DNA from 2 places in the Tsukamurella soli genome. Region 1 is predicted to be linked to the other one. Evidence: riboswitches for the same ligand, from Rfam matches in the RefSeq annotation. Region 1 holds a riboswitch; the other holds the start of a gene.
The links. A riboswitch is a leader RNA that binds a small molecule or an ion and turns the genes downstream of it on or off. The one in region 1 is predicted to bind thiamine pyrophosphate.
Positions count from the first base shown of each region.

Region 2: it holds a riboswitch for thiamine pyrophosphate, as region 1 does, so the genes downstream of both, thiO (glycine oxidase ThiO) here and thiC (phosphomethylpyrimidine synthase ThiC) in region 1, are expected to answer to the same signal.

Region 1 is NZ_BAABFR010000053.1:12,733-27,168, reverse strand. Features, by position in the region: gene thiD (bifunctional hydroxymethylpyrimidine kinase/phosphomethylpyrimidine kinase) at 1-757, opposite strand, end outside; gene thiC (phosphomethylpyrimidine synthase ThiC) at 757-2,436, opposite strand; TPP riboswitch at 2,435-2,545, opposite strand; gene ABD908_RS16245 (GNAT family N-acetyltransferase) at 2,685-3,113, shown strand; gene ABD908_RS16240 (LLM class flavin-dependent oxidoreductase) at 3,152-4,012, opposite strand; gene ABD908_RS16235 (TetR/AcrR family transcriptional regulator) at 4,138-4,710, shown strand; gene ABD908_RS16230 (GNAT family N-acetyltransferase) at 4,862-5,770, opposite strand; gene ABD908_RS16225 (peptide deformylase) at 5,766-6,362, opposite strand; gene napA (nucleoid-associated protein NapA) at 6,575-6,916, shown strand; gene ABD908_RS16215 (LytR C-terminal domain-containing protein) at 6,959-7,456, shown strand; gene sodC (superoxide dismutase[Cu-Zn]) at 7,536-8,270, shown strand; gene ABD908_RS16205 (glutamate--cysteine ligase) at 8,303-9,439, shown strand; gene ABD908_RS16200 (TIGR03086 family metal-binding protein) at 9,459-10,052, opposite strand; gene ABD908_RS16195 (MarR family winged helix-turn-helix transcriptional regulator) at 10,062-10,490, opposite strand; gene ABD908_RS16190 (TetR/AcrR family transcriptional regulator) at 10,739-11,374, opposite strand; gene ABD908_RS16185 (oxygenase MpaB family protein) at 11,461-12,669, shown strand; gene ABD908_RS16180 (aldehyde dehydrogenase family protein) at 12,732-14,429, shown strand.
Region 2 is NZ_BAABFR010000016.1:1,567-16,002, forward strand. Features, by position in the region: gene ABD908_RS07090 (thiamine pyrophosphate-binding protein) at 1-1,323, shown strand, start outside; gene ABD908_RS07095 (SRPBCC family protein) at 1,320-1,976, shown strand; gene ABD908_RS07100 (3-oxoacyl-ACP synthase III family protein) at 1,973-2,983, shown strand; gene ABD908_RS07105 (pyridoxal phosphate-dependent aminotransferase) at 2,980-4,005, shown strand; gene ABD908_RS07110 (Rdx family protein) at 4,075-4,353, opposite strand; gene thiG (thiazole synthase) at 4,394-5,197, opposite strand; gene thiS (sulfur carrier protein ThiS) at 5,190-5,387, opposite strand; gene thiO (glycine oxidase ThiO) at 5,378-6,445, opposite strand; TPP riboswitch at 6,440-6,545, opposite strand; gene thiE (thiamine phosphate synthase) at 6,617-7,303, shown strand; gene ABD908_RS07135 (alpha-isopropylmalate synthase regulatory domain-containing protein) at 7,620-8,102, shown strand; gene ABD908_RS07140 (NUDIX hydrolase) at 8,110-8,604, opposite strand; gene ABD908_RS07145 (hypothetical protein) at 8,703-10,109, shown strand; gene ABD908_RS07150 (glutamate ABC transporter substrate-binding protein) at 10,106-11,098, shown strand; gene ABD908_RS07155 (serine/threonine-protein kinase) at 11,098-13,536, shown strand; gene ABD908_RS07160 (ABC transporter ATP-binding protein) at 13,544-14,395, opposite strand; gene ABD908_RS07165 (FecCD family ABC transporter permease) at 14,392-14,436, opposite strand, start outside.

The sequences.
Region 1 (14,436 bases):
CGGCGTCCGGCACCGTCATCCCGTGCGACAGCGCCGCCGTGATCGCGGCGGCCAGGGTGTCGCCCGCGCCGTGGTCGTGCGGGGTGTCGATGCGCTCGGCGCTCAGCTCGACGTACTCGTGGCCGTCGGACAGCAGATCGGGGCTGAACTGTGAGGTCCGCAGATGCCCGCCCTTCACCAACGCCCAGCGCGCACCCAGCTCCAGCAACGCGTGCGCCGCGCTCCGCTGCGACTCGGCGTCGGTGACCTGCACACCCGTGATCAGCCGCACCTCGTCGAGGTTCGGGGTCACGACGGTGGCGCGCGGGATCAGCACGGTGCGCACCGCGTCCAGGGCGTCCGCCGCGAGCAGCGGGTCGCCGTGCATGGACGCCGCAACGGGATCGACGACGAGCGGGACGGCGTGGTCCCGGCCGATTCCGACCTCGTCGGCCGCTGCCGCGACCGCCTCGATGATCGCCGTGGACGCCAGCATGCCGGTCTTGGCGGCGCTCACGCCGATATCGCCGACCACCGACCGGATCTGGGCCGCCACCACGTCGGGGGCGATCTCGCTGAAACCCGAGACCCCGACACTGTTCTGCACCGTCACCGCCGTCACCGCGACACAGGCGTGTAGCCCGAGTGTCGCGAAGGTGCGCATGTCGGCCTGGATCCCGGCGCCGCCGCCGGAGTCCGAGCCGGCGATGGTGAGCACCCGCGCGGGCGTCTCGCCTCGCGCGGGCGCGGGCAGCCTCAGGGTCCGCGGGTCCGTCATCAGGAGACGACCGGCAGGTACACCTTGCCGCCCGCGGCCACGAATTCGTCCGACTTCGCGTCCATGCCTGCGGCGATCTGCCGGTCGATGTCCTCCTGGGTCACCAGGTTGTGCTCCTGCGCATATGCGCGGACGTCCGCGCTGATCCGCATCGAGCAGAACTTGGGGCCGCACATCGAGCAGAAGTGTGCGGTCTTCGCCGGCTCGGCCGGCAGCGTCTCGTCGTGGTATTCCCGGGCGGTGTCCGGGTCGAGCGACAGGTTGAACTGATCCACCCAGCGGAACTCGAAGCGCGCCTTGGACAGTTCGTCGTCGCGGGCCTGCGCGCCCGGGTGTCCCTTGGCGAGATCGGCCGAGTGGGCGGCGATCTTGTAGGTGATCACGCCGACCTTGACGTCGTCCCGGTTCGGCAGGCCCAGGTGCTCCTTGGGAGTGACGTAGCAGAGCATCGCGGTGCCGGCCTGCGCGATCATCGCCGCGCCGATAGCGGAGGTGATGTGGTCGTACGCGGGTGCGATGTCGGTCGCGAGCGGGCCGAGGGTGTAGAACGGTGCCTCCTCGCACAGCTCCTCCTCGAGCCGCACGTTCTCGGCGATCTTGTGCATCGGGACGTGGCCCGGTCCTTCGATCATCACCTGCACGCCATACGATTTCGCGATCTTCGTGAGCTCGCCGAGGGTGCGCAGCTCGGCGAACTGGGCGGCGTCGTTGGCGTCCGCGATCGAACCGGGGCGCAGCCCGTCACCGAGGCTGAAGGTGACGTCGTAGTCGCGCAGGATCTCACACAGCTCGCGGAAGTTGGTGTACAGGAACGACTCCTGATGGTGGGCCAGGCACCAGGCGGCCATGATCGAGCCGCCGCGGCTGACGATGCCCGTGACCCGGTTCGCCGCCAGCGGCACGTACCGCAGCAGCACGCCCGCGTGCACCGTCATGTAGTCGACGCCCTGCTCGCACTGCTCGATCACGGTGTCCCGGTACACCTCCCACGTCAGCTTGGTGGGATCGCCCTTGACCTTCTCGAGCGCCTGGTAGATAGGGACGGTGCCGACGGGGACCGGCGAGTTGCGCATGATCCACTCGCGCGTCTCGTGGATGTCCTTGCCGGTCGAGAGATCCATGATGGTGTCGGCGCCCCACCGGGTGGCCCACACCATCTTCTCCACCTCCTCGGCGATCGAGCTGGTCACGGCCGAATTGCCGATGTTGGCGTTCACCTTGACCGCGAACGCCTTCCCGATGATCATCGGCTCGCACTCGGGGTGCCGGTGGTTGGCGGGGATGACGGCCCTGCCGATCGCGACCTCATCGCGCACGAACTCCGGGTCGAAGCCCTCCCGTGCGGCGATGTAGCGCATCTCGTCGGTGACGACTCCCGCACGGGCCCAAGCCAACTGGGTGGACGCACGGCCACCGTCGGGCTGCGTGACGGGGGCCGGGCGCTGCCAGACGTCCCGCGTCTTGGGCAGGCCGGTCCGTAGGTCGTGTACGTCGTCGGCCGACGGGTACTCCGTGTACGGGCCGGAGGTGTCGTAGACGTCGTGGTGGTCGCCGTTGGTCAGCGCGATCCGCCGGAAGGGGACGCGCATTCCGCCGACGGCGCGGTACTGCTTGCTAGACCCCTCGATGGGGCCGCAGGTGACGTCGGTGACGGTCGTGGTGGTGTGTGGACTGGGCACAGCAGGGCTCCTGACTCCCTACGCCGGCATTACCCGGACAGGTTCATACGGTCGACGCCCGCGTCAGGCGTCCTCTCAGCTCGTGCGACGAGCTCCCGTGTGGCTTGCGTTACCGAGGGTAGCCCACTCCGGCGGTGCGGGGGAGGTCTGCGCCACATCGCGCCGCGTTCCGGACCTCAGCGCCCGACGCGCCGCGGGCGCATATGTCGCGCACCATGGCGACCGGGCGTAGCCTGGCGGTGACAGTGATGGATGTCACACCGGGCGGCTCGATGGTCGAGTCGATGGTCGCGCGGTTGGCGGAGGAGGTCGATATGGCGCGCAACGAGACAGCCGGCGAGCGGGGATCCGTGGATGTCCCGCCACCCACGATGGAGCTGGCGGAGCCGCTGCGGTTGTTCGACAACCCCGTCCGGGACCGGTACGAGATGTGGTCGGGCGACGAGTTGATCGGCGTCGAGGGCTACGAGGTGACCGAGCACGGCGACGTGATCCTGCTGCACACGGTGGTCATGGAGAAGTTCGGGCAGCAGGGGTTCGCCCGGGGGCTGGTGCGGGGCGTGCTCGACGATGCCGCTGCCCGCGGCCGCCACGTGATCCCGGTCTGCACCTATGTGCGCAAGTTCATCGCCCGCTTCCCGCAGTACCAGGAGTTGGTCGCCGCCGCGAACGCGTAGGCTCCGGCACCCGATCACGGTTCGGTTCGGTCGCGCTGCTATCGCGCGCCGATGATCTCGTCGGCGACCCACTGCGCCGCACCGGCGGGATATGGCGCGGGCAGCGAGAGCACCAGGTGCCGGAAGCCGGCAGCCTCGAATTCGGCTATGGCCGAGCGGGTCTCGCCGGGGCGGTCGTAGGACACGGGCACGATCGTAGAGCGGGCGATCCCGGCCGGGTCGCGCCCGATCTCGTTGCACAACCGATCCAGGGTGGCGCTGCGTCGGGCGATGTCGCCGACCTCGCCGGGGATGTTGATGATGTCCGCGTGCTCGGCGGCGACTCGAAGGGTCGCGGTCGCGCGCCCGCCGATCATGATCGGCGGGTGGGGTCGCTGCACGGGCTTGGGGTTGCACCACGCGCCGGTCAGGTGATGGTGGGCACCGTCGAAGTCGAACGGCTCGTCGGCCGTCCAGAGCCGGCGGATGATCCAGCACGCCTCGGCCAGGCTGCCGACGGCATCGTCGGCGTCCACGTACGGCAACCCGTGTGCCTCGTATTCGCGTCGCGCCGTGGGAATGCTCGGTCGCGAGCCCGCGCCGATCCCGAAGTCGAGCCGCCCGCCCGACACGACGTCGACGGTCGCGGCGATCCGCGCGAGAATCGCCGGCGGTCGGAACCTGTTGCTGGACACCCCTATTCCAAGCCGGAGTCGCTCGGTCTGGGCGGCGAGTGCGGACAGTAGGGTCCAGCCCTCGAAGATCGGTCCGGACGGGTCGCCGGCGATCGGGAAGAGGTGGTCGAACAGCCAGGCGTGCGCTATCGCCGGCACGGCGTCGGCTTCGCGCCACACACGCAGGATGTCGTCGTAGGAGACCTGCTGGGGCGCTGTAGCGATGCCGAAAGACGTTGTGGTCATGGGATCTCTCCTCGGCGGAGTGGATGGGCGGAGCGGGCGGGTACCGTCTTAATCGGAACCACGCTCCACTTACTATACGGAGCGGTGTTCCGATCGACCAGGGGGTGGAGAGAGAAGTGGGAGATATGAACGCGGCGCGGGCCCCGCGGAAGCGCGCCGACGCACGCCGCAACGAGCAGGCCCTGCTGGACGCGGCGGCACGCGTGTTCGTCCGGTCCGGCGTGGACGCGCCGGTCCGACAGGTGGCGGCCGAGGCGGGAGTCGGCATGGGCACCTTCTACCGGCACTTCCCGACCAGGGCCGACCTGGTGGTCGCGGTCTACCGGCACCAGGTCGAGGCCTGCGCGGAGGCCGGTCCGGCGCTGCTCGGCCAGTCGCCGTCCCCGTACGGGGCGCTGTGCCGCTGGGTGGACGTGTTCGTCGACTTCCTGGTCACCAAACACGGGTTGGCCGCGGCGATGCGGTCGGACAGCGGTGGGTTCGAATCCCTGCACGCCTACTTCCTGGACCGGCTGGTCCCCGTCTGCGCCGACCTGCTGGCGGCCGCGTCCGCGGCGGGTGAGGTCACCAGGGACGTCGACGCGTTCGCCTTCATGCGCGCGATCGGCAGCCTGTGCATCGACGCCCGCGATCCGCGCTACGACGCCCGCGGGATGGTCGCGCTGCTGCTGGCGGGCCTGCGCCCAGCGAGTCGGTAGCCTGTTGCCTCTATAACGGGACGTGAGCGACCGTTCTGCCTCTGCCACTGAGGCCTGCGGCGGCGACCGAGCGGATCGGCTGGCGGCGTGTCGCGGCTGAAGGACTCCGGTCTCGGCGCTCGATGGGGACGGTGCTGATGTGTGGTCGAGGCTAGAACGCGGTCGACGTCCAGTACCCGTACCGGTGGTGCTGCGTGAAGCCGAGCCGGGAGTACATCGCTCGGGCGGGGGAGTTGCTCTCGAGCACCTCGAGGAAGCAGCGCTCCGCGCCGTGGGCGATGCCCTCGGCGGCGAGCGCGCGCAGCAGGTCCGTCGCCAGGCCGTGTCGGCGGAAGCGCTCGTCCACCACGAGCGAGCCGATGCCGGCCCACAGCGTGCCGGACGCGGGGTCATCGCCGTCGCGCGTGAGCGACAGGCGCACCGCGGCGGCGACGTCACCGTCGAGCACGATCTCGCCGAACCGCACCGCGCCGATCACCTGCCGCACCCAGTCCGCCGACACCGCGGAGCTGGACTGCAGCGCCAGCCAGCCCGGCGACGGTGCGTCGGACCACGTCACGTGGGGGCTGACGGTGGCGATCCGGGCGCCGTCCGCGACGAAGACGGCCGACTCGCGGTCGAGGCCGCCGGGGCGGTCGCGGCCGGCGAGCCGGTCCACCCACTGCAGCCGCAGCGGCAGCCCGCGCTCGGTGTACCAGGCACGGACACCGTCGAGCCGATCGAGCGACGCCGCGGGACTCAGTGGCGCAGCCGAGTTGGCGCGGCCGCCGGGGAGCGAACCGGCGGACCGGCACAGCCAACCGTCGACCTCGGCGCGTTCGAGCGACGGCCAGCACCGTGCCTCCGCTCGCACCAGCGCGCGGATGTCCCGGTTGCGGATCGGTCGCGGCGGAATCGCCTTGAGCGCCACCACATCCGAGCGGCGGATCGAGTGCAGCTCGCCGTCGCGCTCGACGACCAGGGGGTCGCCGTCGGACTCGAGCGTGCCGATCACGTCCGTGGCCTGACCGGACGGCAGCAACCGGCGGACCACCACCCGGCTGCCCGGGGCCGGGCTAATCGTCGTGCCCGAAGGGGTCGGCGACGGTGCCGGGCGTCCACGTGAGCCCGGGCACGCCCCAGCCGTTCTGCTTGATGGCCTTCTTCGCCCGCCGGGCGTTGCGGCCGACCAGCACGTCGGTGTAGAGGAAGCCGTCCAGGTGCCCGGTCTCGTGCTGCAGCATCCGCGCGAAGAAGCCGTTGCCCTCGATCTCGACCCGGTTGCCGTCGCGGTCGGTGCCGGTGACCCTGGCCCAGTCGGCGCGACCGGTCGGGAACGACTCGCCGGGCACCGACAGGCAGCCCTCTTCGTCGTCGTCCGGGTCGGGCATCGTCTCGGGGACCTCGCTGGTCTCGAGGACGGGGTTGATCACCTCGCCGCGGCGGCGCTCGCCGATCGCGTCGTCGGGGCAGTCGTAGACGAACAGCCGCAGGGCGCGCCCGACCTGATTGCCGGCCAGGCCGACGCCGTTCGCGCGGTCCATGGTCTCGAGCATGTCGTCGAGGAGGGCCACGATCTCGGCGCCGGGCCGGCCGTCCGCGTCGAGGTCGACGGGGGTGGTCGGACGGTGCAGGACGGGCTCGCCGACGATGCAGATAGGGAGGATCGCCATGGGGATCAAGGGTACTGACACCGTGCCGTGACATCGGGCGCACCGTGCCGTGACATCGGGCGCACCGCGCCGTCACATCGGGCGCACCGCGCCGTGCCGCGGCGCGCATAGCCCCTGCGACACGGCCCGCAGTCCGCCGTCACGGTTCACGCGGCGTGGTTAGATTGGTCCGAACTACACGGCTGTAACCCTTCGATTCCCCAGGGAGTGGCATGGACGGCGCGACCGCGCGCGAGACGGCGACCACGGCACCCGCTGCCGCGCATGCGGGCGACGCCGCCGCCGGTGAGCGTGGTGAGAACGGCCTGACCAGGCGGGAACGCGACATCCTCGCGTTCGAGCGGCAGTGGTGGAAGTACGCGGGCGCCAAAGAGGACGCCATCAAGGAACTCTTCGACATGTCCGCCACCCGGTACTACCAGGTGCTCAACGCCCTGGTGGACACCCCCGAGGCGCTGGCCGCCGACCCGATGCTCGTGAAGCGACTGCGGCGCGTCCGCGCCAGCCGGATGAAGGCGCGCGCCGCCCGCAAGCTCGGCTTCGAGATCAATTGAGCTTCGCCGGAATCGCGCGGATCGCCGTATAGGGTGGCGGGCGTGAGTACCACCGACCATCAGCGCAAGGTGCCGATCCGCGCGATCATCATGATCCTCGTCGCGCTGGCCATCGCGTTCGCCGGCCTCGGCTGGCACGCCGTCGCGACCCGCGATTCGGACCCCGACTCCGCGCTGCACGCGCAGGCGGCCAAGCTGTCGGCGACGGCGCCCGCCGCACCGTCGGGGGCCAGCGAGTCGGCGGCACCGTCGTCCGCCCCGGCCGCAGCCCCGGCCGCGTGTGTGTACAGCGAGGAGGGGGCGTCCGCCGCCGCCAGGGCCGCGGTCGCCGAGATCAAGAAGGCCGGCGTCACCGTCCGCGGCGAGGTCGCCACTTGGAAGGGCAAGGCGCCCAGAGCCACCGTCGTCTACTACGGCGCAGGGCAGGAGAACGCGGCCGGGCGGGTCGCCGCCGCCATCGATCACGGCTCGAGCGCGGCGCCACGTCCGGCGGGTGCCGAGCAGTGTGCGGAGGGCCTCGTCGTCGTGGTGGTCAAGTAGCCGACCCACCGAGCGTGTGCCGCCACCGCGGGCGGATATGATTCGACACGATCTCAGCCGGCCACGTAAGGAGCCCTCGATGACGAAGCGTATGTCCCGTGCCCTGATCCTCCCAGTGGTGGTGTTGGCGGGCGCCGGACTCGCGGCGTGCAGTACCAATGAGAAGCCCGCCACCTCGGTCGCGACCGCGCCGGCAGTGGTGACCACGGCTCAGCAGGTACCCGAGGCGGGACTCAACGGCGGCGGTTCGGCTGATGCGGGTAGCTCGGCCGGCGCCGGCGAGTCGAGCTCGACGTCGACGTCCACGTCGGCCAGCGCGACGCTGAAGAAGGTCGACGGCTCCAATGCCGGCACCGCGACGTTCACGGAGAAGGACGGCGTCGTGGTCATCGATGTGAAGGCGACCGGCCTGCCCGCCGGCTTCCACGGCCTGCACATCCACTCCGTGGGCAAATGTGAGGCGAGCTCGACGGCGGCCACGGGAGGCCCTGCCGGCGCCTTCCTGTCGTCCGGTGGCGACTTCCAGGTGAGCGGCCACACCGGCCACCCGGCGAGCGGCGATCTGGTGTCGATCTACGTCAACAGCAACGGCACCGGCGAGACCGTCACCACCACCAACGCGTTCAAGGTGTCCGAGCTGACGTCCGGCGTCGGGACCTCGATCGTGATCCACGCCGACGCCGACAACTTCGGCAACGTTCCGGCCAGCGAGTACAGCAACATCACCCCGGGCCAGTCGGTGCCGGATATGAACACCCTCGACACCGGTGACGCAGGTGCTCGCATCGCCTGCGGCGTGATCAAGGCCGGCTGACCATCGACCCCGCGGCGGGCGGAGCGACGGGAGTGCGTCCCATTCCGTTCTTGGCATCTGCGCGGCCGACGCTCGGTGTCGAGTGGGAGCTTGCGATCGTCGATCGCGGGACGGGCGACCTGGCCAGCCGGGCCTCCGAACTGTTCGACAGAGTGCGCGCGCAGAGTGCGGAAGTGCGGAGCCGAGTCCACTCGGAGTTGCTGCGCAACACCATCGAGGTGGTCACCGGCATCTGTGACACCACTTCCGACGCGATGGCCGACCTGGCCGGCACACTGCGTGTGGTGCGGCACGCAACGGATGCGATGGGTGTCGACCTGTTCGGCGCCGGGACACATCCGTTCGCGCAGTGGTCGGGCCAGGAACTCACCGAATCGCCTCGCTACGACGAGCTGATCAACCGCACGCAGTGGTGGGGACGGCAGATGTTGATCTGGGGCGTGCACGTGCACGTCGGCGTGAACCACCGGGACAAGGTGCTGCCGATCATCTCGGCGCTGCTCACCTATTACCCGCACCTGCTGGCCCTGTCGGCGAGCTCCCCGATGTGGGCGGGCCACGACACCGGATACGCCAGCACCCGCGCCATGATGTTCCAGCAGCTGCCCACGGCGGGCCTGCCGTTCCAGTTCCAGAAGTGGTCGGAGTTCGAACGCTTCGTCCACGACCAGATGACCACCGGGATCATCGACCAGCTCAACGAGATCCGCTGGGATGTCCGGCCCGCGTGCCATCTCGGCACCATCGAGGTCCGCGTGTGCGACGGGGTGTCCAACTTCGCCGAGCTCGAGGCGCTGGTCGCGCTGATCCACTGCCTGGTGGTGTGGCTCGATTCTCGTCTCGATGCCGGCGAGGAGTTGCCGCAGTTGCAGCCCTGGCATGTGCAGGAGAACAAGTGGCGCGCCGCCCGGTACGGCACGGACGCGATCGTGATCCTCGACGCGGACAACAACGAGCGCCTGGTGACCGACGATCTGGACGACCTGCTCGAGCAGCTCGCACCGGTGGCCCGACGGTTGCGGTGCGAGCGCGAGCTGGCGGCCGTCGCCGACATCCCGCGCCGGGGCGCCGCCTATCAGCGGCAGCGCGCCGTAGCGGGGGGTGTGTGCAGCCCCGAGGTGTACCGGGACGTGGTGAAGATGGTGACGGGCGAGCTGATCGTCCCGTGATGCGCACGGCGGCACGGGGTCACGGTGCTACCTCGGCCCAAGCCTCGAATGGTGCGTCACCGCCGGGCTCTCCCGTGGTGCGGCCCGCGAGAGCGAGCGCCTCGCGGAGGTCGCCGGTCGGCGGCACCGTGATCGCGGCGCCGAAAGCCCTTCCGGGGCCGCGGCTCTCGTCGGGCACTCGGCGCAGGACGCGAACCGCGAGGTCGACAGTGGCGGACGCCGGCGCGTACGGCAGCCCGAGTGCTGTGGCAAGGTCCCAACCGTGGACGACGGTGTCGACCACCTGGAACGCGTAGAGCTCATCGAGTCGGCGCGGGCCGAGCGGCTCGACCGTGACGATCTGTGTCGGGTCGTCGGCGCCGCGGAACGCGGTCAGCATCGCATCGGCAGAGCTGCGATAGGTCGGATCGCTCTGTTCCACAGTCGTATTCATGACTGTCGCGGAATCCCCGGCGGCCGCCGCGAACTTCAGGTTCTCCGACTGGAGATGTGCCAGCAGGTCGGCGAGGTCCCACCCCTCGCACGGGGACGGTCGGGCGAGGTCGGCAGGGGTGATCAGGTCGGTGAATGCGGCGACGGTGCCGGTCGCTGCGGCGAGCAGGGTGACGTCCATGGATGTGTCCTAGTCGGTGGAGTGCGCCGGGTGATGAGTCGCGGCGGCGAGAAGCGTTCGGAGCGTGGCGCGTTCGGCGTTCGCGAGGTGCGCGAGCAGCTCGTCCTCGCGGCGGTGGATCGCCGCACGGATCGTGGCGGTGACCCGCGCACCGTCGGGGGTGACGACAAGGGAGTACGCCCGGCGGTCCGCTCCGCGCTCGCGGATCACCAGGCCCCGGTCGGCGAGGAGGTCGATGTCGCCCACGATCCGGTTGACACTGTAGGAGAGTCGCTCCGCGATCGCCCGCTGACTGGGGGCTGCGATCTGCTCCGCTGCCGACAGGATCGCGTACTGCCACATCGTGAGTTCTTCGGCGTCGGCGCACTCGTCCTCGATCCGGCGCAGTGCCCGGGCGAGGGGCGCGACGAGGGCGAGTAGGTCCGGGCGATCGATCACAGTAAGGATATTATCACTAAGTTGTGATTAATCGCGGGTCTCGACTGCTCCCGCCTGAACGCCAGCCGTCAAGGCGCTGCTGGGCCGTGTCGGGATCCAGGCTTCTACGACACGGTCTCGGGGTCGGAGTGATGCGAGGGGAGATGAGTCGGTCGCCGCACCCTCGGCACCTGAGGTGACGCCTGAAAGGCTGAGGCCGGGGGCCTGGCAACCGGGTCACGGGCGGGAGACCCGCGCTGCGGCGGCATTCACATCGAGTGTCTGCCGGCGTCGACCGCGTCCCGTGCCGAAGTCTGATCGGCGCCGAGTCCGATCATCACGGTGGCCACTGTTTGTGCGAAGGAACGCACGGGTTCGGGTTCGGTGTCCATGTAGCCGGCGAGTTCGAGCATGAGGTGGCCGTGGATGCTGATCCAGAGTTGTCGGGTCGCGGTCCGGGGTTCGTCCACCGTGAGATCGCCGGCTTCGACTGCGGCTCGGCAGTGTCGGTGGAGGAAACGCAGAGTCTCTATGCCCTGCTCCAAGTCGTGCCCGGATCGCTGGTAGCCACCGACGGTCTCGGCGGCGAACATGACCGCGTAGAGGTGGCGGTGGGTGAGGGCGAAGTCTCGTTGGATCTGCGCGATGGTCCAGATGTCGGCCAGGTGCTCCCCGGTGAACTGTTTGGGTTCCAGCTCTCGCAGGAGCAGTGTGAACCCGTGGTCGACGACCGACGCGACCAAGCCTCCCATCGAGCCGAAGTCGGTGTAGATCGCCATTCGGGAGGTCCCGACCTGGGCTGTGACCTTCCGTGCGGTCATCGTGTCGGGCCCTTGCGTCTCCAACAGGTCGACTGCCGCGGCGGTGAGCTGCGTACGGCGATCACGATTCGGGGGGCCGTCCATCTGCGCGATTCTAGCGTCGCAGTGGGTGCTGTGATCCGACCGCAGAGTCCTATGACACTGTCATGGCCATGTGTTATAACAGTGTCATGCGCATTGTTCAGCTCGCTCCGAACCTGATCTCCCGGGTGGATCAGTTGCGGGCCCTGGCCGCCGACCCCGGTGCCGAGGTCTACCTCGACCCCGATGCCGTGGACCTGGAAGCGTGGAATCACGTCGGGGACCCGTTGTGCGAGGCACTGTTGGGGCTGATGAGCAGGCGCAAGCTGATGGGCGGCGACATCTATGCCAACGCGCGGACGTTGGAGGCCGAGGGAGTGTCGGAGGCGGTGGCGTTCTTCGCCGATGTCGAGGCCGTGCCGTCGTGGCTGGACTTCGAGACGCTGCGGCCCGGCGCATCGATGGGGCGGCGCAACCCGGTCGGGATGCTGTTCGGGATGCATGGCGGGCTGCCGTTCACTTACATCGACCCGTCGACAGCCGAGGTCATGGGGAGCACCGGGCGGTTCGCGCGCGACGGCGACTACCGGCGCCGGTTCTGGGAGACCGCGACCGGCTTCGCGGGCGCTCTCGATGTGGACGGCATGATGCCGGGCGGCGAGCGGTGGATCCAGTGGGTGCGGATCAGGTTCTTGCACACGATGATCCGGATGGGCATCCTCCGCGGAGGACAGTGGCCCCTCGGCGATGTCGCCATGCCGATCAGCCAGGTCGCCTCTGCTGCGACGGCGCACATATTCGGGCCCTACCGGGTCGGGATCGTTCGGTACCTGGGCGGTGTGGTCACTCCGGAGGAGGCTGACAGCTTCGCCTTGATGTGGCGGTGGGTGGCGCGTATCGAGGGCGCCAACAACCAGCTGCTGGGTCGCACGCACGCGGAACAGTTCGAGCTGCAGGCCCGGGAGCACCGGTTCCTCTACGGGCGTACCGAGAAGGCCCGGGAGATGACCGCGGCGTTGATCGACGGGTCCGCGAAGATGAAGGCGTTCGTGCTTCCGCGGCGCGTGCACTCGGCATTGGTGCGTCAGATCCTCTCCGAGCAGATGGTGCAGACTCTGCCCGGCCGCGATGTGCCCGGCGACCTGGGCGTACCACCCGATCCGCTGGGCGAGAACGCCGTCAAAGCACTCGCGCTCGGGTTGAAGGGCCTGAACCAGGTCACCCGGCTGCGGCCGGTCCGACGGCTCGCCGACGCGAATGGGCAGGCGCTGCTGGACCGCATCATCGAACGCGGCCTGGACGGCATCGAAGCCGAGTACCGCGGCACCCCGGTCGCCGGCAAGCCCACCGATCAGTAGTAGCGCCGTAGGCGGCCACCGATGGCTGCGCCCCACTCGTCGACGATGACAGGAGCAACGATATGGCCCCCACACCATACCAGGTGACATTCGCCACCGTGGTCGAGTTGGAGACAGCGGTCGAAGACCTGACCAAGGGGGCCGCACACTGGGCCACCCTCGGCCTACCTGAGCGCATCGCGCTGCTGCAACGAACCCATCGCTGCACTGCGGACGCAGCACAGGAGTGGGCGGGCGCCGCCGTCGCCGCGAAGGGGACGCCGCTAGGGCCGTGGGAGGGCGAGGAGTGGATCTCGGGGCCGTACGCCGCCTTGGCCGGACTCGGCGCCGCGGTGCAGTCCCTCTCCCTGATCGCCGAGGGCAGATCCCCACTCGACGGCGTGAGATCAGGCAGGGCTCCGGGCGAACGCACCAAGTTCATCGTCATGCCCGCGAACCCGCTCGAATGGACCCTGTTCCACGGGTTCACCGGCGAGGTGTGGCTCGAGCCCGGCATCACCGCCGACCGGGCGAGAGCCGATGCCGGCCTGGGGGCGAAGCGGCTCGGCGAGAACGGCGGCGTCGGACTCGTGCTCGGGGCGGGCAACATCTCCGCGATCGGACCGCTGGACGTGCTCTACGAGCTGGTCGCCTACAACCGGGTCAGCATCCTCAAGCTCAACCCCACCTTCGGATCCCTGCTGGGAGCCTATGAGAAGGCGTTCGCGCCGCTGATCGAGGCGAACCTGCTGCGCATCGTCAACGGCGGAGCCGAGGTCGGCTCCCACCTGACCGCTCACGCCGGTATCGACCACGTCCACATCACCGGCTCCGGGATCACCCACGACCTGATCGTCTGGGGCTCGTCCGCGGACAAGACGGGCGCACCGAAGCTGGACAAACCCATCACCAGCGAACTGGGCGGAGTCTCCCCGGTCATCGTGATCCCGGGAAGATGGTCCGAAGCCGACCTGCGCTACCAGGCCGAGCAGATCGCCACCCAACGCCTGCAGAACTCCGGGCACAACTGCATCGCCACCCAGATCGTCATCCTCTCGGGCGACTGGCCGCAGAAGCAGGAGTTCCTCGCCGAACTCCGGCGCGTCCTCGACACCCTCCCGAAGCGCGAGTCGTGGTACCCGGGGACCGACAGGAAGCTCACCGCCGCCACCACGTCCTACCCCGAGGCCGAAGTCCACGCCGGGCGCCTGCTCGTCGAGGTCACCGACACCACGAGCCAGGACCTCTTCACCACCGAATACTTCGGGCCTGTCCTCGGGCACACCACACTGCCCGGCATCGGCTCCGAATTCTTCCGGGCAGCAGTGGAGTTCGCCAACACCCGACTCGACGGGACACTCGGTGCCAGCATCGCGGTGGCACCGGCGGACAGACGGGCCATGGGCAGGGAATTCGACGAGATCCTGGCCGCCCTGCACTACGGCTCGATCGGCGTCAACGTCTGGTCGGCCATCGCCTTCCTCGGCGCGCCCTTCACCTGGGGCGCCTACCCCGGGAACACCCTCGACGACGTGGGGTCGGGCATCGGAGTGGTGCACAACTCCCACCTGATCGCCGACACCGAGCGGTCGGTGATCTACGGCCCGTTCCGGCCCTTCCCTCGGTCCGTGCTGCACGGCGAAGCGTCGCTGTTCCCCAAGCCACCGTGGTTCGTCACGGCCAAGACCGCCAAGAGCACCAACCAGAGACTCACCAGGTTCGCCGCAGCGCCTAGCTGGTTCAAGCTCCCCGGCATCTTCGGCGACGCATTCCGCGGCTGAAGCGGAC
Region 2 (14,436 bases), on a different contig from region 1:
ATGCTGACGCCGCCCGGGACCGTCGACGCGCTGGGCGTGTTCCAAGCCGTGACGGGGTACGCCGCCCGCATCACGGCACCCGAGCTGCTGGGGCCCGCGCTCGACGGTGCCCTGGCCACACTCGACCGCGGCCTCCCCGCCGCACTGCTGATCCCCAAGGACGTGCAGACCGCGCCCGCCCCGGATCCATCCGGGGCGCCCGCGCTCGCGGGGACACGCTCGGTACCCGTCGTCCCGGCGGCCGTCGTCGATCTGCTCCGTGGCGCGCAGCGGCCGCTGATCCTGCTCGGCGAGGGAGCCTCGCGCGCCGGACTCGCGAAGGCCGTGTGCGATCTCGTGGCCGCGACGGGGGCCGTGGTCGCCACGACGCCGAACGGCCGCGATGCGTGCCCGCCCAACGCCCCGTTCGTCGGCGTCACAGGGGTGATGGGCCACCCGAGCTCGGCCGCGGTGGCCGCAGACGCCGACCTGATCCTGGTGCTGGGCAGCCGCCTGTCCGCCACCGACCGCGCAGGCCTCGACCCGCACCTCGGCCGCGCGACGACCGTGAGTGTCGGCGCCGACGCGCCGCTGCGCCCGGTGGACTCCGATGTGCGCACCCTCGACCTGGCAGGCTGGACCGCGGCTCTGGCCGCCGAGCTCGCGGGCTGCGCGGCACCTCCGTGGAGTGACGCGCAGCCGACGCTGCTGCAGCCACGGCAACCAGACGGTGTCGGGACCACCTGCGCCGACGCGACCGACGCGCTCGCTGCGGCGATCCCGCCCGACGCGCTGGTGTTCGCGGACGCCGGCAATGCGGGCGCGGCCGCCATCCACCGCCTGCCGATCGGCACCGGTGCCCGATTCGTCGTGGCATTGGGCATGGGCGGCATGGGTTACGGGATCGCCGGCGGGATCGGGGCCGCCATCGCAACCGGGAGCCACACCGTGATCATCGCCGGCGACGGCGCGTTCTACATGCACGGCATGGAGATCCACACCGCGATCGAATACGATGCACCGGTTACGCTGGTGGTGCTCAACAACGACGCCCACGGCATGTGCGTGACCCGCGAGAACGCCTTCTTCCCGGGCGTGGAGGGCGTGAACCGGTTTCGGCACACCGACATCGGAGCCGGCCTGCGGGCGATGTTCCCCGGCCTGGACGTCCGCTCGGCGAGCGACCCCGCCGCCGTCGCGGCCACCGCCGCCGACCTGCTCGGCTCGGCGCCGCGCGGTCCGAGTGCCCTCGTCATCGACACCGACCCGCTCGAGATCCCTCCGTTCGCGCCATTGATCCAGGACCACGCCCCCATGGCACCACCCACCCAGGAGCAGAAGTGACTGCAGCAGAGCCGACACCCGTGCCGGACCTCGCCCACATCGACGGCACCATCCGCATCGAGTCCCACCCCCGCCCGGTTGCGACGCCGATCATCATGGATCGCCTGCGCTCCGTGTACCCGCACCACCAGGTGTTCGGCGAGTTCTGCACCGTGCAGGGCTACGTCGACGCACCCCCGCGCGAGCTCTTCGACTGGCTCTCCGACACGCGGTCACTGGAGGAGTGGACCTACAGCCTGCGCGGATTCCGCGAGACCGACGAGCCCGGCCTGTGGGTCGCGCAGGACCGGCTGGGGCCGGCCACCGAGATCTACACGCGCACGGTCACTAACGCAGACGCGATGACCGTCGACTACCACTGCGCGTGGGACCAGGGCGAGCACCTCTGGATGGTCTATCTGATGCGCGTCGTCGATGCGCAGGTCGTGTTCGACCGTCCCGGATCCGTGGTGCTGTGGACCAACTGCCACCACCCGTTCTACGAGGAGAACCCGTTCCCCGACAAGGCCCCTGCCGGGCGGCCCGTCTGGGTCGGCGACTTCTGGGACATGTTCTCCGCCGGCCACCAGCTCGAGCTCGACAACCTCAAGGCGATCGCCGAGTACCGCCACTCCCACGATCTCCCCCTCACCCCCGATTGGATGCGGAAATGACCCTCACCCTGTTCGACATCGCGTCATACCTACCCGAGAACCGGGTTCCTGCAGAGTATTTCGCGCAGTTCCAGGGCGACGACGCGCTCGCCGGCAATCGGATGTTCTCGGCGCCGAAGTACCGCCACCACGCGGGCAAGGACGAGACCAACACCGACATGATGTGCTCGGCGATCGCGGAACTGACAGCACGCCATGGTGATTCCATCCTGGACGGGGTCGATCTGGTGATCAGCCACTCCCAGCTGCCCGACGTCGCGGTGGTCGGCTGCGGCGGAGACGTGGCCCGTCGGCTCGGGCTCGACCCGGCGCTCGCCATCGACCTGCACAACGGCGGCTGCGCAGCGTTCATGCTCATGCTCGAGATCACCCGTGGCCTGTTCGCCGCCGGGTCGGCGTCGAAGGCGTTGCTACTCAACGGCGTCAACACCGGTGTGAACATCTTCACGCAGGACCGGGTGCGCAGCCTGTCCCAGGCCTCGATCCCCGGCGACGGTGCCAGCGCTGCACTGATCACCACCGATGGCCCCACCGAGATACTCGAGGTCGTGTGCCGCCAGCACAGCGAGTACGCGGGCGACATGACAGCCGCGATCGAGCCGCACCGCCGATACTGGGAACCCGGCGAGGGACAGATGAGCGTCGGCTTCACCGAGTCGAAGATCTCCAAGGTGTTGGCGCGCGGCAACCGGCTGGTACCCGAGATGGCACTCGAAGCCGCTGCCCGCCGGGGCTTGCGCGGCCCCGAGATCGACTGGCTGATCACCAACCAGCCCAACCGGATCTTCCTCCGCAACTGGCGCGAGGCGCTGGAGCTGCCCGCCGAGCAGCACGCGGACACCTTCGACGAGTGCGGCAACCTGTTCTCGGTCGGCGTACCCCACAACCTCGACGTCGCGATCACGGACGGCCGCATCAAGGCCGGCCAGACCGTCATGCTCAGCGCGTTCGCTCACGCCGGTGATTTCGCCGCGGCGGCATTACTCCGGTTCGGCGGGCGACCGTGACCGGTCTGCTGGGCGCCGGTCGCCCAGCAGACCTGCGGCGCCCCTCGATCCGACTGGCGCTCAACGAGTCCTCGTACGGCCCGACGCCGACGGTGGCGCGCGCGCTGCGTTCGTGGGCGGCGACCGCCAACCGCTACCCGGGGTTCCGAACGGACCGCCTGCGTGCCGCGATCGCGGTCCACGCGGGGATGCCCGCGGACTGGGTCGCGGTGGGCGCCGGCGCTACCGGGGTGCTCGACCAGCTGTTCCAGGCCGCCACCCCAGGCGACGAGATCGTCGGCGCCACCCCGACATTCGACGGCTATCCGCTACTCGCCGCCGCGCGCGGGCTGCGGTATCGCGGGATCCGCGTCGGGTCCGACGGTGGCGTCGACCTCGATTCCCTCGCCGCGGGGGTCACGCCGAGCACGTTCGCGGTGATCGTCTGCTCACCGCACAATCCGACGGGGTCGGTGGTCGACGCCGCCGCCCTCGCGCGGTTCGTCGCAGCGATCCCCGAGCACGTCCGAGTGATCCTCGACGAGGCGTACCTCGAGTTCGCCGAGGCCGCCTCGGGTCCCGATCCGCTACGGTCCGGGGTACTCGCGGCCACGCACCCGAACCTGGTAGTGGTGCGATCGTTCTCGAAGGCGTTCGGCCTCGCGGGGCTGCGGGTCGGCTACGCCTTCGGCGCCGGCCGGCCGATCGAGGAGATCCGCGCGGTCGAGTTGCCGTTCGCGGTGGGGGCGGCCGCCGAAGTCGCCGTGCCGGTGGCACTGGCCGCCGTGGCCGAGACCCGGCGGCGCGTGGCACGGATCGTCGCCGACCGGGAGCGGCTCGCGGCGGGACTGCGCGAGGTCGGCCTACCGCCGCTGAAGTCGCACGCCAACTTCCTGTACCTCCCGACCCACGACCCGGTGGCCCTCACCGAGCGATTCGCGCAGGGCGGGATCGCGGTGAAGGCGTGCGCCGCCGGGGTGCGCATGTCGATCGGGTCGACGGCTGAGACCGACGCGGTGCTGGAGTGGGTGCGCCGGGCCTGACGTTCCCCATGGGAGTGTTCCCGGCTATCCCCTGCGTCAGCTGCCCGCAGATGGCGATCCAGCGGCGAATCACTGCGCCCGGTCGGCATGGCCCAGGTCACGGCCCGGCGCGACCCGGTCGCGGACCAGGCGTTTGAGCTGCGAGGGCTCGGGAAAGCCGCCGTCCGCCTTGCGATCCCACACCGGATCGCCGTCGACGCCGATCCGGAACACGCCGCCCGTGCCGGGCACCAGCGCGACCTCCGTCAGATCGGTCGCGAACGTGGTGAGCAGTTCCTGGGCGACCCATGCGGCCCGCGCCAACCAGTTGCACTGGGTGCAGTACTCGATCGTCACGCGGCCTGGCATGCCGCCGATCCTACCGGCGATCCCGCACGGCGACCTGCGGTCAGCAGACCGGCGTGCCCAGTCGTCCGTCCACGGGCGACGACGCCTGCGCCCAGCGCCGCGTGGGGATCCGGCCCGCGCCGCACGCCAAGCGCCCCGCCTCCACCGCGAGCCGCATGGCCCGCGCCATCGCCGCGGGGTCGGCCGCCCGGGTGACCGCGGATGCGAGCAGCACCGCGTCGCAGCCGAGCTCCATGGCGAGTGCGGCGTCGCTGGCGGTACCGATCCCGGCGTCGAGAATCACCGGCACCTCCGCTGCGGCGACGATCATCTCGATGTTGTGTGGGTTGAGGATCCCGAGGCCCGTACCGATCGGGGAGCCCGCCGGCATCACGGCGGCGCAGCCGACATCGGCGAGGCGGCGCGCCAGGATCGGATCATCGTTGGTGTACGGGAGCACGACGAACCCGTCCGCGACCAGTTCTTCTGCGGCGGTGAGCAGTTCGGGGCCATCGGGGAGCAGGGTGCGATCGTCGCCGATCACCTCGAGCTTGATCCACTCGGTGCCCAGCGCCTCGCGCGCGAGGCGCGCTGTGAGTACCGCCTCGGCGGCGGTGAGGCAACCGGCGGTGTTGGGGAGCGGGGTGATCGCCAGGTCGCGGATCAGTTCCAGGACCCCACCCCCGGCCGCAATGCTGGTGCGGCGCAGCGAGACAGTGGTCAGCTCGGTGCCGGATGCGACGAGCGCGGCCCGGAGATGCTCGAGGTTGGCAGCGCCGCCGGTACCCGTCACGAGCCGCGACGTGAACTCGCGGCCGGCGATCCTCAGCCGGTCGGCGACGTCGGAGACCACCGGATCAGCCACCCTGAACCGCCGTCAGCACGTCGACGTCGGCGTATGCGGGCAGCACCTCGCACCAGCGCGACCGCGGGTGTACCTCGCCCGCCACGGCCACCGCGATACCGTCCTCCGGCAGCCCCAGGGCCGCGAGGAGGCCCGACACCGTCGTCCCCTCCGGGACCTGCCGGTCCTCACCGTTCACCGTCAGCTCCACGCCGTCACTCCCTCTCCGATCGGTTCCACGCCGGCCGTATCACGTTCGCCCACGATCAGATCCCGCACGATCTGTGCCGTCACCGGACTGAGCAGGATGCCGTTACGGCCGTGCCCGGTCGCGGCGATCACCCGCTCGTCCAGCTCGCGGATCACCGGCAGGTTCGACGCGGTCGCCGGTCGCAGCCCGGCACGCACCTCGGCGAGGTCGTACTCCCGAAGGTAGGGCAGCACGGCGAAGGCGTCGGCCAGCAGGTCCACGACGGGACCGGCCAGCGGGGTCGTGTCGTCGTCGGACTCGTACTGGGTGGCCCCCACGACCACCCCGTCGGCCCGCGGCACCACATACACCGCACGCCCGTTCACCTTGGCACGCACCGTGACCGGCGGCGGGGGCAGGCACATGCGGCGCGCGGTAAGGCGCACCGCCTCTCCCTTGACGGGCCGCACGCCGAGCCCCGGCCACAGCTCGTCGGACGCCGCACCCGCGCACAGCACCACGCGGTCCGCGGTGAGGTCGTCGAGCGCACCGACGCGCTGCGCCACCGTCGTGACCCCGGCCGCAGCGCACGCCGCCACCAGCGCGCGGTGCACGATCCGGTTGTCGACGGCGATCTCCTGCGGCGCGCGCGCCGCCGCCCTGACCCGACGCGCTGCACCGGGGACGTCGCGCAGGGCGACCGACGGCGGGGCGGCCACGAGTCCGCCCGACTCACCCACCCCGACCGCGCACGCGATCATCGTCGAAAGATCTTGCGCGTCACCGTCGTCCATTGCGAGCCAGACGGTCCCGCGGGCGGTCACGATGGCACCGTCCGCGTACGGTGCCAGCGCGTCCGCGAACCCCTCCCACAGCCGCAGCGAGCGGACACCCAGGTGCACCAGCTCGTCCTCGCCGGGCCACGCCTCCGAGTACGGGGCGATCATCCCGCCTGCCACCCACGACGCTCCGGATCCGGGCGCAGGATCGCGCACCGTGACATCGCAGCCCGACTGCGCCAGCACCCACGCCACGGACAGGCCGACGGTGCCCGCGCCGACGACGGCGACAGTAGTCATTCCACTCCCCCTTCCTGCGCCGGCATTACCCGGATCAGGTCTGACGGTCAGGGACACGCCCGCCCCACTCTCAGCCCCGAGGGCGCCCCCGAGGGGCGGGCCGCGGCTCCCGTGTGTTTCCGGGGGTCAGCCTACTCCCCGGGGCGGAGCGCACGGCTACTGTCGGGGCCCATGGCACCCGATCCCCGCGAGCGCCTCGCGCGCGCCGCCCTCTACCTGTGTACCGACGCCCGCCGCGAACGCGGCGACCTGCTCGAGTTCGTCGCCGCTGCACTGCGCGGCGGTGTGGACATCGTGCAGCTGCGCGACAAGGGCTCGGCCGGGGAGCGGCGGTTCGGGCCGCTGGAGGCGCGCGCCGAGGTGGAGCTGGTCGGCGCGCTGCGCGAGCTGGCCCACGAGCACGGCGCGCTCGTCGCCGTCAACGACCGCGCCGACATCGCACGCGCGGCGCGCGCCGACGTGCTGCACCTCGGCCAGGACGATCTGCCCGTCCGCCACGCACGCGAGTTCGTGGGCCCCGACGTGGTGATCGGCCGGTCCACGCACGCCGTCACCGAAGCACAGGCGGCCGGCGTCGAACCCGGCGTCGATTACTTCTGCACCGGCCCGTGCTGGCCCACCCCCACCAAGCCGGGCCGCCCCGCGCCCGGGCTCGATCTCGTGCGCGCGACCGCCGCAGCGACGCCCACGCGGCCGTGGTTCGCGATCGGCGGCGTCGACCTCGCGCGGCTGCCGGAGGTACTGGCTGCGGGCGCGCGGCGGGTGGTGGTGGTCCGGGCGATCACCGCCGCCGCAGACCCGCAGGCCGCGGCCCGCGAGCTCGCAGACGCCCTCCGAGCCGGGCTGACGACGACCTGACAACAGGCTCACAGCGGGGTCTACGACAGGCGAACAGGCAACGCGCAGGGGACTATTCGGTGGCAGCGGGGTGACGATTCGCGAACTTCCCCGCGCCGCCCCGCGAAGGTGGTTGCACGCCCACGAACGGACGTCTAATCTCGGCGGCGATGAAGCACACGGCCCGACTTCTTCTCGTAAAGCGCCGTAGCAGGGGCTGACCGCGACCGATCCCCTGCTGCGGGATCCTCGCGTGTGCAGTCGGCCCCGTCGCCGTAGCCTCCAACCTCCCATCGGTTGCGCTCCTTCGTCTCCCCCTGAAAGACCGGGAATCGCCATGACCATCACCGTCACCGAGCTGACCTCCACCGACCCGTTCGCCGACCGCTTCGGCGAATCCCTGCCGTGCGGCCTGCGCCAGTCTGCGCGCGGCCTCACCTGGCCTGCGTTCCGCGACGCATACTCGCTGCCCGCCGACGTGACCCTCGAGTCGCTCACCTGCCGGCCGCGGCCGGGCGGCGCCGTCGAGGTCACCGTCACCCTCACCGCCGACGGTGCCCGCACCACCGCCACCGGCCGGGGTACCGGCCCTATCAGCGCCGCCACCGACCTGCTGTACCAGAGCGGGCTGGACGTGGAAGCCGTCGAGTTCCATCAGATCCACATCGCCGAGGGTGTCGCGACGTTCATCCGCAGCGTGTCCGCGACCCGCGACACGGCGGCCCGCTGGTCGTTCGCGATCGCGCCCGACCCGGGGCAGTCCGCCGTGCGGGCGCTCGTCGCCGGCGCGGCCATGCACCGGCGTCCAGCGCACGCCTGACTCGGGCTCAACCCGGCTGCGCGCCAGCCACCATGGGACGCAGCCGCGGCCACGCCGCCGCGAACGCGGGGTGCAGCGGGAGGGTGTCGACGGTGTCGAGCGGCACCCACGCCAGTTCGAGGGACTCGGCGTTGGGGATCAACGCCGGTCGGCCCTCGACCCGCGCGAGCACCGTCGTGTACGTCCACCCGGCCACCGACCGGGCGGTGACCAGTTCCGACATGATCTGCACGGCGGCGGGGTCCAACCCGGCCTCCTCGCCCGCTTCCCGCAGGGCGGCGTCGGAGGCCGATTCATGCGAGTCGCGCGCCCCGCCGGGCACCGACCACGTGCCACCCTGGTGGCTCCAGGCCGCGCGGTGCTGGAGCAGTACGACCGGCCCGTCCTCCGCCGTCCCGTCGGCGACGGCGCCCGCCGTCACCAGCAGGCCCGCGGCCCCGAACCGGCCCCAGTAGCGGGACCCGTCCGGGTCCCGAACCCAGCCGTTCCCGTCCCCGATCATGGGTCAACCGTACCGGCACGGTCGCCACGCCGAGACCCGACGTGTAATGCCGCGCCCGCGGTGAGCGATGGCGATATGGTCGGAGGTGACCTGCACCCGTGCGGGTCCGAGAGATGCACGAGGACGAGAACGAGGAAAGGGCTGGCGCGACCGTGACGGCCGAGACGTCCAGGTACCGTCAGCTGTACCCGATCCGGCGGATGTATCCGTTCCGGCGGACCATCGGCGAGTCCTCGGTGCTGGCGGAACTCCGTGAGTTCCTGGTGTCGAGCCCCGGCAAGCTCGTCTCGTCGGCACTCGTGCTGGCGGCGATGTGCCTCTTCGTGGGGTGGTTCGCGGCAGCGGGTCAGCTGGGCCGCACCGACGTCCTGCGCAGCAACCTCGCGGACTTCGAGCCGCGCGCCAACGCGTCCCAGGTCTTGTACAGCTCGCTGTCCACGGCCAACGCCTCCGCGAACGCGGCGTTCATCGCGGGCGGGATCAACAACGACGCACTACTCAGCTCGTATCTCGCAGCCATCGCCACCGCCGGGCGCGCCGTGGTCACGTCGGCCACCAGCCTGCCGCCCGCCGAGCAGCAGGCGCACGACGACCTCAACACCATCGCCACCACCCTGCCGGTGTACACCGGGCTGGTCGAGACCGCCCGCGCGAACAACCGACAGGACAACGCGGTCGGCGCGGCCTACCTCGCGTCCGCATCGACGCTGATGCAGAACACGATGCTGCCCGCCGCCGAGCAGTTCTACCACCAGGAGGACGCGGGTCTACGGGCGTCGCACGAGAAGTTCGCCGACCCGCCCTACGCGCTCTACGGTGCGCTGATCGTGACGCTCGGGTCGCTGCTGCTCGCGCACCGGCAGCTGGCCCGGCGGACCCGGCGCACCCTCAACCTCGGACTGCTCGTGGCCGGGGCGGCGATGACGGTGGCGCTGCTGTGGGTCGCGATCGCGAGCCTCACGTCCGTGTCGTTCTCGGCGCTCGCGCAGAGCAAGGGCGCCGACGCGGTCGACAGCCTGACGAACGCCCGCACGCTGACCCAGAAGGCCCGCTCGATGGAGACGATGGCGCTGGTGCAGCGGGGCGGCGACACCTCCGCCGCGTCCGGCTCGTTCAGCGGGGCGTTGGACGATGCGCTGGCGAGCCTGTCCAAGGTCGGCCGGTCCGACCAGTCCGTGGCCACCGAGGTCGACGCCGCACGGTCCGCCGCGACGCTCTGGGCGAGCGCACACCGACAGATCCTCCAACACGAGAACTCCGGCGACTACGTCGGTGCGACCCGGCTGGCGGTCGGCACCGATCCCGGGTCCGCGGCGCTCGCCTACCAGTCCCTCGACACACACCTCACCACCGCCATCGATCGGGCCCGGACCCTGTATCGCGACAATGTGAACACCGCGCGGGCGTCGATCGCGTACTCCGGCCCCGGCGCGTTCGTCCTGTCCTGCGTCGCCGTCGCGGGCATCGGGGTGGGGTACTACCCGCGGATCCGGGAGTACCGGTGACCCGCCCGGCCCGAGCCCGCTTCGCCGCCCTGTTGACCGGGGTGGCGGTCACCGTCGGCGCCTGTGTGGTGCCCGCACCCGACTCCCCCGACGACCTGGTCACCTCGCTCTCCCTGCCCGAGCCGGGGAACGCATCGCAGATCCCGCAGAACACCCCGCTCCCGGCGGACGTGACGATGTGCCCCGCCAGCCCGCTCCCGAGCGCGCTGCCCCCGCCCGGACAGATGCCTGCCGGCAGCACGATGGCGAGGATCCTGCAGCGCGGGCGGCTGATCGTGGGCATCGACATCGGCTCCAACCTGCTGGCGTACCGCGACCCGATCACCGGGACGATCAACGGCTTCGACGTGTCCATCGCACGGCAGATCGCCCAGGCGATCTTCGGCGACGACACCCACATCCAGTTCCAGATCCTCGCGGGCGACGACGATCGCGTCTCGGCGCTCCAGTCCGGCGCGGTGGACATCGTGGTGAAGACGATGGCGGCGACGTGTGACCGCGCGAAGGACATCGCGTTCTCGGCCACGTACTACCTCGCGAATCAGCGGGTGCTGACGCCCCGCAGCCAGCCGGTCAACACGGTGGGCGACCTGTCGGGTCGGCGGGTGTGCGAGATGCGCGGCACCACCTCGCTCGTGCGGATCCGCCGCGCCGTGCCGAGCGCGCGGGTGATCGCGGTGGACTCCTGGCCCGACTGCCTGGTGCTGCTGCAGCAGGGCCAGGCGGATGCCGTGTCGAGCGACGACGCCGTGCTCGCCGGCCTCGTCTCGCAGGACCCCAACGTGACGATCACGGGGCCGGTACTCGGGCAGGACCCGTACGCCGTGGGGGTCGGGAAACAGAACGTCGATCTGGTGCGTTTCGTCAATGCAGTGCTTTTGCAGATCGAACGGGACGGCACCTGGATGCAGTTGTACAACCAGTGGTTCGGCGCGACCCTGGGGCCCGTGTGGTCGCCCCCGGCGGCCACCTACACGAGCGCGCCCTGATGGGCGCGCAGGACGACCGCCGAGACGACGGTGCGCAGGTCCCGGACGTGCCGACCCAAGCCGCCGCGTACGTCCCGGTGTGGACCGATGCCACCGAGACCCGGGAGCCCGCCGCGACGGAGAGTGAAGCCACCGGGATCGAGGCGCCTGATGAGACCGACGACGGGCTGCCACCGGTCGGGACGCAGGTCACGGTCGTCGCCCCGCCCGAGGCGCCGCAGCCCAGGCCCGAGCCGCGCCCGCAACCTCCCCGTCCCGCCGGGCCGAGCGCCACCCGCGAGACGGATCGCGGGATCGCGACCGGGCGGACGCTGGCGACCAATCGGATGGCGTCGCTGGGCATGCCCACGACGCGGCTGTCGGGGCGCCGGCGCGTCGGCGGAGGCCTCGTCGAGGTGCCCCGGATCGACGCGGTGGACCCGTCGGAGGCCATCAAGACCAACCCGATCGTCGACGAGGGAAGGCGGTTCTGCTGGAACTGCCGCAAGCCCGTGGGGCGCACGGAGGACGGGGCGTCCGGCAGGCTGTTGGGCAACTGTCCCCACTGCGGCGCACGGTTCTCGTTCGCGCCGGCGCTGCAGCCGGGCGATATCGTCGCCGACCAGTACGAGATCCAAGGCGCCATCGCGCACGGCGGCATGGGCTGGATCTACCTCGCCACCGATCTCAATGTGGTCGACCGGCCGGTGGTACTCAAGGGCTTGCTCAACACGGGGGACGCGCAGGCCCAGGCGGTCGCGGTAGCGGAGCGCCGGTTCCTGGCCGAGATGACCCACCCGTCGATCGTGAAGATCTACAACTTCGTGGAGCACCCCGACCCGGACGGCACCCTGATCGGGTACATCGTGATGGAGTACGTCCCCGGCAAGACCTTGAAAGACATTCTGGCGCAAACGGATACCCAGGTCGAGGTGGAGCAGGCCATCGCCTACGTGTTGGAGATCCTGCCGGCGCTGAGCTACCTGCACTCGCTGGGCCTGGCATACAACGACCTCAAGCCGGACAACATCATGATCAGCGAGGAGGACGTCAAGCTGATCGACCTCGGTGCGGTCGCGCCGCTGGGCGGATACGGATACATCTACGGGACACCGGGTTTCCAGGCGCCCGAGATCGCCACGACGGGCCCGACGGTGGCCTCCGACGTGTATACGGTGGGTCGTACACTCGCGGTGCTGGTAGCGCACATCCCGATGAAGGGCGGCCGGTACACCGACGGGCTGCCCACGCCCGCCGAGGAGCCCAACCTCGCGCGATACAACTCGCTGTACCGCCTGCTGGTCAAGGCGATCGACCCTATGCCCGCGCGGCGGTTCGCCTCGGCGGCCGAGCTCACCGACCAACTGCTCGGCGTGCTGCGAGAGTGCCTGTCCACCAAATCGGGCGAGCCGAGGCCGGGCCTGTCGGTGGTGTTCACGCCGCAGCGCTCGACGTTCGGCATCGAGCGGATCCTGCGCGCGGTGGACCCCGATCCGGAATTCCACGACGACCGCCTAGTGGCCGCGGAAGTTCTTGCGGCGCTGCCTATTCCGATCGCCAACCCCGCCGATCCGGCCGCCGGGGTGCTGGCGCTGACGATGCGCAGCGACCCGACGCAGATCCTCGATTCCCTCGCCGAGCTGCGGTCGACCATGAAGAGCACAGTCGAGATCGACCTGGCCGAGGCCCGCGCCCACCTCGAGCTGGGGGAGGTCGACCAGGCCGCCGACATGCTCGCCCGACTCGCGGATCGCGAACCGCACCGCTGGCAGGTGGACTGGTATCGCGGCGAGACCGCCTTGATGCAGGGGCGATATCCCGAGGCCTACGACTACTTCGAGGCGGTCACCGACCAGACCCCGGGCGAGGCCGCACCCAAGCTGGCGGCCGCCGTCGCGGCCGAGTTCTGTTTCGAGAACGGCGAATCCGACCATGCGGCGTGGCTCATGCGAGCGCGCGAGCGGTACGAGCTGGTGTGGCGCACCGACCGCGGCATCGTGTCGGCGGCGTTCGGTGCCGCACGCATGCGGCGGGCGGCGGGCGACGTGGTCGGCACCGTCGAGGTCCTCGACCAGGTGCCGTCCACGAGCCGGCACTACACGGCGGCACTCTGCTCCACGGTGGTCACCCTGGTGCACGGCCGCGACCTCGGCGAGGTGACCGAGGACCAACTGCGCGAGGCCGCGCGGCGGCTCAAGACGCTGCCCAAGTCGGAGTGGCGACGGCTACAGCTGCGCGGTCTGGTGCTGGGGGTGACGCTCGGCTGGGTGCAGCACCGCAACCAGCACGGCCGGCTCGACGACAAGCCCCTGTTCCTGGAACACGATATGACCGAACGCGGGCTGCGCGCCGCCACCGAGCAGGCGCTCCGCGACCTCGCCGCGCTCGCCGAGCGCAAGCGGCAGCGGCACGCGCTGGTCGACCTGGCGAACGCCATCCGCCCACGCACCCTGTGGTGATCGGTGGTCACGCAGTGTGGCGGCGGCCGATCGGCACGATCAGGGGGCGGTCGGACACGGGGTCGTCGATCACCTGCGACGCGAGGCCGAAGACCGCACGCAGCAGCCGCTCGCTGATCACATCGCGTGGATGCCCCTGCGCCACGATCGCGCCCGCCTTCATCACGATCAGATGGTCGCTGTAGCGGACCGCCAGGTTGAGGTCGTGCAGCACCATCACCACGGTCCGGCCCCCGTCGGACAGCTCGCCGACCAGGTCCAGCACGTCCAGCGCGTGCGCCAGATCGAGGTACGTGGTGGGCTCGTCGAGCAGCAGCAGGTCGGTGCCCTGCGCGAGAGTCATCGATATCCACACCCGCTGCCGCTGCCCGCCGGAGAGCGCATCGATCGGACGGTCCGCGAGATCCCGCACACCGGTGCGGGTCAGCGCGTCGTCCACCACGTCGGCATCGTCCGACGACCACTGCCGCAGCCACGACTGATGCGGGTGCCGGCCGCGGGCCACCAGATCGGCCACCGTGAGCCCTTCGGGCGCCGACGGTGACTGGGGCAGCAGCCCCAGTCGGGTCGCCACGTCGCGGGTCCCCAGCCTTGCGATGTCGTGCCCGTCCAGGACGACGGTGCCCGACTGCGGCTTCAGCAGGCGCGACAGGGTGCGCAGCAGCGTCGACTTGCCGCAGCCGTTGGGCCCGATCACGGTGGTGACCCCACCGGTGGGGATGTCGATGTCGAGGCCGTCGATCACCGGTTCCGCGCCGTAGCCCACCACCAGCGACCGGGCGCCGAGCCGGGACGGAGCGACATCGCCCCGGTCCGGGCGCTGCTCGGCGATCGACCCCTGGTCCGTGATTCGGCTCATCGCTTGGACACCTTCAGGTTGGCGCGGACCAGCAGGTACAC